One region of the Terasakiella sediminum genome, then DNA from elsewhere that is predicted to be linked to it. Evidence: predicted binding sites of a transcription regulator. Region 1 holds the regulator's gene; each other region holds the start of a gene.
What was found. Region 1 encodes PhoB, which activates phosphate uptake and scavenging genes when phosphate is short. Its sites were predicted from a motif close to TNTCATAAAACTGTCA; they were not measured.

Region 1 (3,133 bases):
GTCTGGTTGTGGTAAGTCAACCTTCCTGCGTTGCCTGAACCGTATGAATGACACAATCGATGGCTGTTCTGTTTCTGGTCAAATTCACATGGACGGTGTTGATATCCTGTCCAAACAAGTTGACACAGTTTTGCTGCGCGCTCAGATCGGTATGGTTTTCCAAAAGCCAAACCCGTTCCCGAAATCCATTTATGACAACGTAGCTTACGGACCGCGTTTGCATGGGATCGGCAATTCTAAATCCGAAATGGATGAAATTGTTGAAACCAGCCTGGAAAAAGTTGGTCTTCTTAAAGAGGTCAAAGACCGCTTGCTGGAGCCTGGTACAGGCCTTTCCGGTGGTCAGCAACAGCGTCTGTGTATCGCACGCGCTATTGCCGTTGACCCGGAAGTTCTGCTGATGGATGAACCCTGTTCTGCCCTTGATCCGATTGCGACAGCAAAGATTGAGGAACTGATCGACGAACTGCGTGGGTCTTACACCATCGTCATCGTGACGCACTCCATGCAGCAAGCTGCCCGTGTTTCTCAACAAACTGCTTTCTTCCACCTGGGTAACCTCGTGGAATATGGCGAAACAGAACAAATCTTTACTTCACCACAGGATGAGCGCACCAAAGGCTACATCACTGGTCGTTTCGGATAAGGTTGATAAATGAATACCGTAGAACATACAGTTAAATCTTACGATTCTGAACTGACACACCTGGATAATGCAATTGCCCGTATGGGCGGTTTGTCTGAATCTCTACTTGGTCGTTCTTCAGAAGCACTGGTAAAACGCGATACAGCATTGGCGGCTGATGTCATCCACGATGACATTAAGGTCGATGAGCTGGAAATGGAAATTAATTCAGAAGTCACTCGTATCCTGGCCCTGCGCCAACCAGTGGCAGATGACCTTCGTGCTGTAATCGCTGCACTTAAGACATCATCTGATCTGGAACGTATTGGTGACTTGTCCAAAAATATCGCCAAACGCACCATCACGTTGTCAAACGCCACGCCAATCGGTGCGGTACATACGATTGCGCGTATGGCGTCCCTCGTTCAATCCATGATCCACAATGTGCTGGATGCTTACATTGAACGTGACGAACGCAAGGCCATGGATATCCGTCAGCAGGATGAAGTTGTTGATCAGCTGCACACCAGTCTGTTCCGTGAACTTCTGACATACATGATGGAAGACCCGCGTAACATCACCCCTTGTACACACCTTCTGTTCATCGCCAAAAACGTTGAACGTGCAGGTGATCACGCAACAAACATTGCTGAAAACGTGCACTTTCTTGTGACAGGTGAGCATCCGGAAGAAGAACGTCCAAAAGACGATGATGCCAGTTTTGAAGGCCTGGAGGGTTAAGAGCTATGAACCCTCTCGTACTGGTCGTTGAAGACGAACCACCCTTGGCTGAACTTGTTCGCTATAATCTCGAAAAAGAAAATTTCCGCGCCATGTGCGTTGGGGATGGCGAAGAAGCCATGCTGTTGGTGGAAGAAGAAGAACCTGATCTGGTTATTCTGGACTGGATGCTGCCGGGCTTAAGCGGTATCGAAGTTTGCCGTCGCCTGCGTGATCGCAAAACAACCAAGTCCCTGCCGATCATCATGCTGACAGCACGCGGTGAAGAAAGTGATCGCATCCGTGGTCTGGACAGTGGCGCTGATGATTATATCGTCAAGCCGTTCTCCCCCAATGAACTGGTGGCACGTGCAAAAGCGGTTCTGCGTCGTTCCAGCCCGGCTTTAAGTGAAGACAAGCTTACCTATGAAGATATTTCCATGGATTTGTCTGAACATAAAGTCCTGCGTGATGAAACACCGATCCATTTGGGCCCAACAGAATATCGCTTGCTGCGTGTTCTGATGGAACGTCCCGGTCGGGTATTCTCTCGCGAACAGCTGCTGGATAAGGTCTGGGGCCGCGACATTCATGTTGAGGTCCGCACCGTTGATGTTCACATCCGTCGCTTGCGCAAAGCCCTTGGCGTTGACGACAAACCGGATTTCATCCGTACGGTCCGTGCCGCTGGATATTCATTGGACTCCACTGTCTAATCCATGCATAGTCTGCGCATGATCAGCACAGGCAAAAAAATATGAACCCCCGTGATTTCCTGCAGGCGCTCTGTGTCGTGGTGATCTGGGGGTTTAATTTTGCGGCCATCAAATTGACGGTCACAGAAATTCCACCGCTTACTCTGACGGTTATCCGCTTTGGGGTAACAGCCTTAATCCTGCTGCCGTTTTTCCGGTTATCCCTAAGTCAGATTAAACAGGTCATTCCGGTCGCCCTTGTTTTAGGCGTGGGTCACTTTGGATTGTTCTTTGTCGGACTGCGTGGTGCAGATGCCGCAACCGTCGCCTTGCTGTTGCAGTTGGGGGTGCCCTTCAGCTCTATCCTTGCCGCCATTTTCTTTGCAGATAAGCTCGGTTTTAAACGCTCCGTCGGGATGGCCTTGGCCTTTGGTGGTGCAGGCTTTTTGGCAGGCGAACCCCAGGGTGGCACCATCATCGCGATCATCAGTGTAATCGTCTGTGCCTTCTGCTGGGCCTGGGCGAACATCTTGATTAAAAGGCTAAAAGATATTCCACCATTGGCTATTATGGGATGGATGGGGTTGCTGGCGATCCCTTTCATCGCAGCCATGTCTTATGCGTGGGAGACAGACCAGATTCAGGCTATCGAAAATGCTTCGCTGCGTGCATGGGTATTGCTAGGTTATACCATCCTTGGCTCATCGGTCTTTGCTTATCATCTTTGGTACAGCCTGATTGATCGCCTGGATGTAAACCAGATTGTTCCCTTTACCTTGCTTGCCCCCATGATTGGCGTAGGGGCAGGGGTATTGTTGCTGGGTGAACCCTTTACCATCTATAAAATTCTAGGGGCCCTGATGACAATTTCCGGTGTTGGCATTATTCTCTTTAGAGAGACTTTGAAAAAGAAACAAACAAAGGCAGGATAAACCGTTGGACGCCATACTGGATCACGAAAGTACCATCAGATTATCTGTTTTCGGCATACTCTTTGTCGTTATGGCCTTGCTGGAAACTTTCAAGCCACGGCGTAAACGCAATCATAAACGCGTAGAACGCTGGTTCTCAAACCTTGGCATTCTGGTCCTGG
Region 2 (3,133 bases), on a different contig from region 1:
CTATACTGGTCGGCTGCTTCCAGCTAGCTCAGTCGTAGTTTTGACGCAGAAAATGGGAATGCAAATAAGAAACGAGTATTTTCGGCATGGGATTTTGAATGGAGAATTGAATGTATATGCAACTGAGCCTGGATTTAGTTTTATTCATATAGATGACCGTTGCTTTAAAACAAATATTTCTATGTCTCGTAATGGTGATATTGGGTTCTGGGCTGCAATTAAAGAACTATCAGAATTACAGAATTTTATTTCTCGTTTTTTGTTGGTTTTTTTTGAAAAGTATCAAGATGTTCTTGGCCAAAAAGCAAGATTGGAACTTGCAGAATTTTTTAAGAAAATAGGTTGTGAATATGAAGATTTACCAATTTTAAAATTGTATAAAAGAGGGGCAGAACGGTGGGTGTCGATTTCTGAATTGCGAGAGGTTGGAAAGTTCTATCACTATTCCTTTTTTGACTTTATGTCAGCTGATAAATATTTGTATCCTTATATTACAGAAGTGATGGGGTTTGATCCTCAACCTATTGAAATATTAGATATGAAGTTGGTTGGTGTAGAAGACTACGAATTTTCTCACATAGAGACATATGTTGGGCGAAAAAGTGAGAGGTTTGAAGAAATTGATCATGGATATTTTGAAGATATTTCTGAATCTAAACAGTGTTTTTTGAGTAGCCGTGCATTTGGTTTTCAGATAGTAAATACCTTGCATCCTGTTGGTAATTGGCTGAAGCGGTTATTGACGGAAATTGATATTCCTTCTGAATATAGCGGTTATGTTCCTGGGCGTTATTCAAATCTGGGTACGGTAAAAAAATGGAATGATCTTCCGGGTCTTCCTGATGAATTAAAAGCGCCCACTGATATCCCGCCTGAGTTTGAACAATATCCGGAAGATTCGTAAAGCAATGGTGCATTGAAAAGACCCCGGCCTTCGCCGGGGTGACGGTGGGGTGGGTATCATGTATGTTGTCTCAGGCACGTCCTCGCCCTATCCGCAAATCCCCGTCATTCCTGCGCAGGCAGGAATTTTTCTCCGTCTCTCCCCACCCTTCGAATCCACCTCATCTCCCTCCATCCTCTCCCCCTAAAAGTTGAGTTTTTGGGTTTAAACCAGTTTTTATCTGACTATCTTCTTAAGTAAGGAAAACAAGAGCCCATAAGGCCTGTAGGGCTTTTGGGGCTTGCTAAGCGCTTGAGGCGTCAGACTCTTTAAAACAGGTGTTACCAAACCGTCGTATTTGAAAGCTGTGTGGTAATACCAGAAGGGCAGTTTTCTGCGGTTTTTCAAGGGTTTAAGCCTAGACATTTGGGTTCATTTGTGGTGTATATAGGCCACGTTTTATTTCTAGATATCTGCTGGGGGTCTCTTTCTGGCGGCTGTCTTTTATTCACTCTTGCATAAGCGGAGGAAGTTTAGTGCTAGAAGAATATCGCAATCATGTCGAAGAGCGTGCGGCTCTCGGTATCCCCCCTCTCCCCCTGTCTGTTGAACAAACAACAGCCCTGGTTGAGCTTTTGAAAAACCCACCTGCGGGCGAAGAAGACACCCTTGTTGAGCTGATCACACATCGTGTCCCAGCGGGTGTTGATGACGCTGCGCGTATCAAAGCTGGTTTCCTGGCAGAAGTTGCCAAAGGTGAGATTGCCTGCTCCCTGATTTCCAAAGTCAAAGCAACTGAACTTCTTGGCACCATGTTGGGTGGTTTCAACATCGAACCGATGATCGCCCTGCTGGACGATGCAGAAGTTGGTGAAACAGCGGCTGAAGGTCTGAAAAAGACTTTGCTGGTATTCGACTATTTCTTCGACGTTAAAGAAATGGCTGAAAAAGGCTCGAGCAACGCCAAGGCTGTAATGCAGTCCTGGGCGGATGCTGAATGGTTCACAAGCCGTGACGAAGTTGCAGAAAGCATGAAGCTGACTGTCTTCAAGGTAACAGGCGAAACCAACACGGACGACCTGTCTCCTGCCCCTGATGCGTTTACACGTCCTGACATTCCAATGCACGCATTGGCGATGCTGAAAAACCCGCGTGATGGGATTGAGCCAGAAGAAGCAGGCGTTCGCGGTCCGATTAAATTCATCAACGATCTGAAAGAAAAAGGCAACCTGGTTGCTTATGTTGGTGACGTTGTTGGTACGGGTTCTTCTCGTAAATCTGCGACAAACTCTGTTCTGTGGTGGACAGGCGAAGACATTCCATTCGTTCCGAACAAGCGTTTCGGCGGTGTGTGTCTTGGTTCCAAAATCGCGCCGATTTTCTATAATACAATGGAAGACTCTGGTGCGCTGCCAATCGAACTCGATGTTACGCACATGGAAATGGGCGACGAGATCGAACTGCGCCCCTACGAAGGCAAAGCCCTTAAGAATGGCGAAGTTGTTTCTGAATTTAAAGTGAAGTCTGAAGTCATCTTTGATGAAGTACGTGCCGGTGGCCGTATCAACCTGATCATCGGTCGCGGCCTGACAGCACGCGCACGTGAAGCACTGGGTCTGCCAGCTTCTGACCTGTTCCGCGTTCCGGCTGAGCCGAAAGATACAGGCAAGGGTTACACGCTTGCACAGAAAATGGTTGGTAAAGCCTGTGGTCTGCCAGAAGGCAAAGGCATCCGTCCGGGTACGTACTGTGAGCCTAAGATGACAACTGTTGGTTCGCAAGATACAACAGGTCCAATGACACGTGACGAACTGAAAGACCTGGCTTGTCTCGGTTTCTCTGCTGATTTGGTTATGCAGTCTTTCTGTCACACATCTGCTTATCCAAAGCTTGCAGACGTAAATACACATAAAACACTGCCTGACTTTATTGAAACACGTGGTGGTGTGGCCCTTCGTCCAATGGACGGTGTTATTCACTCCTGGCTAAACCGTCTGCTGTTGCCTGATACTGTTGGTACAGGTGGGGACAGTCACACCCGTTTCCCACTGGGGATTTCTTTCCCGGCTGGTTCTGGCCTGGTGGCGTTTGGTGCAGCAACTGGTGTTATGCCACTGGATATGCCTGAATCCGTACTGGTTAAATTCTCAGGTGAATTGCAGGAAGGTGTAACCCTGCGTGATATGGTTAACGCCATTCCTTTCTATGCGATCAAGCAAGGCCTGCTGACCGTTGAAAAAGCGGGTAAGA
Region 3 (3,133 bases), on a different contig from region 1:
TGGATCAGCGTATTCCCGGAAAGACTGAGCGTGGTGGAAATCTTGTTGCTTTCAATCAGTTCATTTTCACGACTTTTCAGGGTGGTGATATCCGTGTAAATTCCGACGATCCCGCCTTCTGATGTGGGGTGTTCATGGACCAGAAGATGATGCCCGTTATAAAGTTCAATCTCACGAATCCCACAAGATTTATGGGCTTCAACCAGTTGATCACATAATTCTTGGCTAAAGGGCGCGGGGAATTTCAGTACCTTTTCCTTGTCGCAGATATTCAGCATCTCACGATACGTAAAGGAATTGGCCACATAAGGTTTCAGCGCTGGGAACATATCAAGGGCTGCATTGTTCCACATGATCAGTTTATCGTTGGCATCCCACATGACAAGGCCGTTTGACAGCGCATTCAGCCCCTCTTCAAAACGTGTTTTATAAGTGACGCTTTCTGAAATATCTGTGCCAGTCCCGATGTAGCCTGCGAAATTGCCGTCGTTGTCAAAAATGGCTTTACCATTAATGGCAACGGTCAGGTTCATGCTATTCCAGTCGGCACTATATTTATAGTTCCTGAAAGCACGGCGGTTCTGCAAGTCTTCCCAATGTTTAAACTGGTGGGAAGGCAGGTTTTTGGGTTTGGTGAAATCATGACGGGTGCGCCCCAGAAGATACTTTTTGGGGATGCCCGTCGTTGTCGTGAACCGATCGGAAATATAAGTGAATTTATGATCCGGCCCGGTTTGCCAGTACCAGTCAGAACTGGCATCCACCAGGTCACGAAACCGGCTTTCACTTTCATGCAATGCGCTTTGGGCGATCTGTAAATCCCGGTTGGACAGGTAAAAGGCGATCAGGTCCGCGATGGAGCCGGCAAACTGTCTGTCAGTATTTGTCCAGTTACGCTGGTTTTTTCTGGCGGCGATATGCAGGGTGCCAATGGACTGGCGTCCGATTCCGACGACAGCTACCAAAACAGACTTTGGTTTTGGTCCCATGTTCTGGGTGGCAAGAAAATCCATGGATCGGACATCATTTTGCGCATCATCAAAGGCAACGGTACGCTCGCCACGCAAAGCCCCAAAGAAAGCCGGATGTTGTTGTCGATCAATGGTCATATCGCACGGCGCATTTTGATCTGTGGCGTCAAAAGCGTATTTCAGTGAAAGACTGGTGCGTTCTTCCCCAAAGAACCACAAGCAGGTGCGTGATACATCCAGTGTCTTTGAGGTTTCGCGCAAAAGCCATTCAATGGCCTGTTGTTCGGTTGTTTTTTCCGGGGTCCTGAGAAACAGGTTAAAGCCCTGGGAAATTCGTTCAAAAGCCGCCAGGTATTTTCTGGAAAGTGGCGTTTGTTCTTCTTCGGGTGACTTAAGCCGTTTATGGATCAAGGCGCCCAGTATAAGACCGCCTGCCAGGGTCCCTAATAAAACACCGGGACCTGCGTTAAATCCGTCAATTGCGGCTGTCTCTGCACGTGCAATTGTCGGACTGAGCAGGAGACTCGTGGTCAGCAGGGTATATTTATATATGTTTTGCAGGCTTTTCATTCGCGCTTGTCTTGATCTTAAACGTTTTTTACGCCCATCACCCTACCTGATCCCCGTCAAATGTCCTAGGGAAGACATTGTCTTCTTTGATAAAATTTTACGCTCTTCAGAAAAGCGAAATATACGCATTAATAATTGTGTACTTTTTGTTACAGAAAAGTTACAAGGCGGTCTGAAAATTGGCAGAGTGTTGAGGGCAATTATGTCAGACGGTCCATTACCTTCCGGCGAAATGAAAAAGCTGGATAAAGAACTGAAACAAATTGGGAAGTTCGAAGCGGGCATTCAGGAAGTTAGTCGCGGGAATTTAAAGTTCGGAATTTGTGTTCTGTTTCTCGTGCTGGTTGGTTTCTTTGCGTATACGCAAGTTGCCGAACCTGGGAGCCAAATCTTTATTATTCTGGCGGGTTTGCTCGGAGCCTATATGGCGCTGAATATTGGTGCCAATGATGTTGCAAACAATATCGGTCCTGCGGTGGGGTCCAAAGCCCTGACCATGACAGGTGCCTTGATCATTGCTGCGATTTTTGAAGCTGCGGGCGCGATTATCGCAGGCGGCGATGTGGTTTCGACCGTGCGTAAAGGGATTATTGACCCCTCTGCCATGGAAAATGATCTGATGTTTATCCATGCCATGATGGCGGCGTTGTTTGCGGCTGCCCTATGGGTAAACCTGGCGACTTTTGTTGGCGCGCCGGTTTCAACAACTCACTCAGTTGTCGGAGGGGTTATGGGCGCTGGTATCGCGGCGACAGGCCTGAGTGCCGTAAACTGGGCGACAATGAGTAAGATTGCCGCCAGTTGGGTGATCTCCCCCGTGTTGGGCGGTGTGATTGCAGCTTTGTTCCTGGCGCTCATCAAATTCCAGATCATGTATAAAGAAGACAAGGTCAGCGCAGCCAAGAAATGGGTTCCTGTTCTGGTTGGTGTTATGGCGGCTGCCTTTGCCATGTACCTGACCATGAAAGGTCTGAAAAAGATCTGGAAGCCAGGTGGCGAAGTTATTCTTCTCATCGGTGCGACTTTCTTCTTTGGGACATGGTTTGCTGTTAAGCCCATGGTGACGAAAGCGGCTGAAAACATCGAAAACCGTCGTCGTGCTGTAAGTGATCTCTTTACTATTCCACTGATCTTCTCTGCTGCGTTGTTGTCCTTTGCACATGGTGCAAACGATGTGGCGAACGCGGTTGGTCCGTTAGCGGCCGTTGTTGGTGTTGCCAGTGGTGCAGATATGGGTGGCAAAGTTGACCTGCCGCTTTGGATTTTGGTCGTTGGTGCCTTGGGTATTGCTGCTGGTTTGATGCTCTTTGGTCCAAAACTGGTTCGCACCGTTGGGGAACAGATCACCAAGCTGGACCGCGCGCGTGCTTATTGTGTGGCATTGTCTGCGGCGATTACGGTGATTATTGCGTCGAAACTGGGCTTGCCTGTAAGTTCAACCCATATTGCTGTTGGGGGTATTTTTGGTGTCGGTTTCTTCCGTGAGTATCTGGAAAGCAAGCGTAAAGCCAATGCTATCGCAGAAGGCAATGAAGAACCTCTCAGTGCGAAAAAAGAAGCGAAAGCACGCAAGCGTAAGCTGGTGCGTCGTC
Region 4 (3,133 bases), on a different contig from region 1:
GGTGGACGGCGGGTCAACAGATGATACGCTGGATGTGGCCAAAGACCTGGATGTCAAAGTGGTCAAAGCCCCCAAAGGACGCGGGTCTCAGCTGAAAGCAGGGGGCGAGGCGGCCAGTGGGGATTGGCTGCTGTTTCTGCATGCCGATACCATCCTGCCCCAGGACTGGGGACTGGAAGTCTGCAAGTTTATTGCAGAAGAAGGTGAACGTCAGCGCGCAGGTTATTTCACTTTTGCATTGGATGATGAAGATAGCTCGGCCAAGCGGCTGGAGAAAATCGTTTCCTGGCGGTGTCGATTGCTGGGGCTTCCTTATGGAGATCAGGGGCTTTTGATCAGTCGAAATCTTTATGATGAGATCGGTGGTTTTAGTGATATCCCCTTGATGGAAGATGTGGATATTGTGCGCCGGATTGGCAAAAGGCGTTTGCGTCAGTTGTCAGCGCGCGCTGTGACCTCGGCCATTCGCTATCGCCATCACGGATATGTGAAGCGCTCTTTGCGCAATTTCACTTGTTTGACACTTTATTTCTTGGGAGTATCGCCTAAACGGATCGTCAAACTCTACGGATAACTCTTCTTGACCCTTCATCTTGTTATTTTCGCCAAGGAACCCCGTATCGGGCGGGTAAAAACGCGTCTGGCCCGCGATATCGGGAAAGTGCCTGCCTGGCGGTTTTATCGCCGCATGGTGCACGAAATGCCACGAAAGTTGCGCAGGAAGGGGCCGTGGAAGACATGGATTTCACACAGTCCGGATAGGATGAAACCGGGGCTGCTTTCAACGCAAGCCGATGGGTATCTCAAACAAGGTAGCGGTGATCTGGGGGAACGCATGTTCCGCCCGGCCTCAACCCTGCCACCGGGACCTTTTCTGGTGATTGGTACGGACGTGCCGGGGATCAGGGCGCATCATATCCGCAAGGCTTTTAAATTGTTGGGCACCCATGATGTAGTCTTTGGCCCGGCCGATGATGGTGGTTTCTGGCTGGTGGGGCTAAAGCGTCATGGCATTCTTGCCAATCCCTATAGACGACCTGTTCGGTGGTCGCATGCAGAAACGTTGAATGACTGCCTTGCCAATCTTGAGGATAAGAAAGTGGCTTTTCTCGACATGTTGGAAGATGTGGATGACGGATCATCCTTTTTGCGTTGGCGCGAGAACCGTTAGCGGCTGATCATCAATGCGCAGGTCAACGGGCAGCAGGCCACCATCATCACCATCGACCTGGAAAGGGATAGACTTTTCACTATCGATGGTGACATGTGTGCCGCTGGTGATGACGACGTCGTCCAGATAGGGCAGGCGGTTTGTCGCGAGCGCCAGGCCATATTTCATTGCAGCCCAGAAGCCGGTATTTTTCATCATCACCACATGAAAAACCGGGTTTTCAAGATCGGCATTGGGGGAGATCACAAAGGAACCTCCGTAAAGACGCCCAAGCGTTACGATGACATTGGCTGTCTTATATTCATCGCCATCGACGGTGACGTTTAGGTCCAAATCCTTCATGCGTTTCACGGCTTTGAATGCGGCAACCACATAAGCCGCTGCCCCGATGCGGCGCTTCAGGTTTGAATCCAGGGCGGCAACGGCGAGGGAGTCTATACCTGCGCTTGCCATCATAATGAAGCGCTTGTCGCCAAACATGCCCGCATAAACGCGCTTTTCCCCCAAGGTTTCCACCATAGCCGAAATTTTGCGCATAGAGGTCCCAAGGCCCAATTCACGGGCAAAGACATTGGCGGTGCCAAGGGGGAGGACCAGCAAGGGGCTGTCACTGCCACGCATGCCGTTTGCAACTTCGGCAATGGTGCCATCCCCACCTGCGGCACAAACAATGTCATAAGGCTTCTTGGTTTTGCGGTTTAGGGCTTTATCTGCGCGTTTGATCCCGTGGCCTGCATATTTGGTCGGGCTGAGTTTTACTTTTTTTGCATGTTGTTTCAATGCTTTAAGGGCAATGGCGAGACGACGACGGCTGCGCCCGCCCGCTGTGGGATTATAAATAACCTTAATGCGTCTTTGGGAAATGCTCATGGTGGGTTCTTCGCCTGTGCAACAAAAGAGTAAACATCACGTCATAAAGCGGTAAGCCTTAACGCGTAGAAAACTGACATTAAATTATTTCGCTTTTAATGCGGTTTTGTTGCGATAATGGAAAATGTGACGGCTGATATGGATGCTGCTCTGACACCTCAAAAATATAAATCAATTTTTATTTCTGATATACACTTAGGAACAGCTGGCTGTAAAGCGGACTATCTTCTGGACTTCCTGAAACAGACGGAATCAGACAATCTTTTTCTGGTCGGCGACATCATTGATGGCTGGCGCCTGAAGCGATCCTGGTACTGGCCGCAGGCTCATAATGATGTGGTGCAGAAGGTGCTACGCAAAGCCCGTAAAGGCACCAATGTGTTTTTTATTCCTGGCAACCACGATGCCTTTATCCGTCCCTATGTGGAACACGATTTTGGGGATATCAAGGTTCATGACGAATATGTCCATGAAACGGTGGATGGTAAAAAGTTTCTGGTCATCCACGGGGATGAATTTGACGTGGTCGTAAAATACGCCAAATGGCTGGCCGTCCTTGGTGATGGCGCCTATAGCGTAGCTTTGAAAATCAATGACTATTTCAACTGGGTGCGCACCAAGTTTGGTTATGGCTATTGGTCATTGTCGGCTTATTTGAAATTCAAGGTCAAAAACGCGGTGCAGTTTATCGCTGACTTTGAAACGGCACTGGCGGATGTGGCAAAAAAACGCAATGTGGATGGCATTATCTGCGGTCATATCCACCACCCGGAAATTCGTGAAATCGATGGCACGCTCTATTGCAATGATGGGGACTGGGTAGAAAGCTGTTCTGCGCTGGTCGAACATCTGGATGGGCGTTTGGAAATTATTTACTGGATGGGCCAGCCTTCTTATGCGGCCAAGTCAGAAGGGAAAGAAGAATGCGACTCCTCATCGTCACCGACGCGTGGCTCCCGCAAATCAATGGCGTTGTTAGAACGCATCAATCCCTTAAAACGCATCTCGAACGCCAAGGCATAGAGATCAAGCTGATCACGCCGCTGGATTTCAAGACGATCCCCTGTCCGTCCTATCCGGAAATTCGCCTTT

Region 2: a site for PhoB is predicted at 1,223-1,238, ahead of acnB (bifunctional aconitate hydratase 2/2-methylisocitrate dehydratase). Genes of this name have one in related genera too.
Region 3: a site for PhoB is predicted at 1,646-1,661, ahead of RYZ26_RS07285 (inorganic phosphate transporter). Genes of this name have one in related genera too.
Region 4: a site for PhoB is predicted at 2,081-2,096, ahead of RYZ26_RS01650 (diacylglycerol/lipid kinase family protein). Genes of this name have one in related genera too.

What each region holds. Positions count from the first base shown of each region.
Region 1 covers NZ_JAWLVJ010000004.1:57,968-61,100, forward strand. Annotated here, with positions in the region: gene pstB (phosphate ABC transporter ATP-binding protein PstB) at 1-646, shown strand, start outside; gene phoU (phosphate signaling complex protein PhoU) at 656-1,366, shown strand; gene phoB (phosphate regulon transcriptional regulator PhoB) at 1,372-2,061, shown strand; gene RYZ26_RS03940 (DMT family transporter) at 2,103-2,972, shown strand; gene RYZ26_RS03945 (sterol desaturase family protein) at 2,977-3,133, shown strand, end outside.
Region 2 covers NZ_JAWLVJ010000009.1:7,628-10,760, forward strand. Annotated here, with positions in the region: gene RYZ26_RS08525 (HD domain-containing protein) at 1-904, shown strand, start outside; gene acnB (bifunctional aconitate hydratase 2/2-methylisocitrate dehydratase) at 1,420-3,133, shown strand, end outside.
Region 3 covers NZ_JAWLVJ010000007.1:119,868-123,000, forward strand. Annotated here, with positions in the region: gene RYZ26_RS07280 (PAS domain S-box protein) at 1-1,541, opposite strand, end outside; gene RYZ26_RS07285 (inorganic phosphate transporter) at 1,744-3,133, shown strand, end outside.
Region 4 covers NZ_JAWLVJ010000002.1:69,136-72,268, forward strand. Annotated here, with positions in the region: gene RYZ26_RS01640 (TIGR04283 family arsenosugar biosynthesis glycosyltransferase) at 1-574, shown strand, start outside; gene RYZ26_RS01645 (TIGR04282 family arsenosugar biosynthesis glycosyltransferase) at 581-1,171, shown strand; gene RYZ26_RS01650 (diacylglycerol/lipid kinase family protein) at 1,139-2,041, opposite strand; gene RYZ26_RS01655 (UDP-2,3-diacylglucosamine diphosphatase) at 2,159-3,064, shown strand; gene RYZ26_RS01660 (glycosyltransferase family 4 protein) at 2,965-3,133, shown strand, end outside.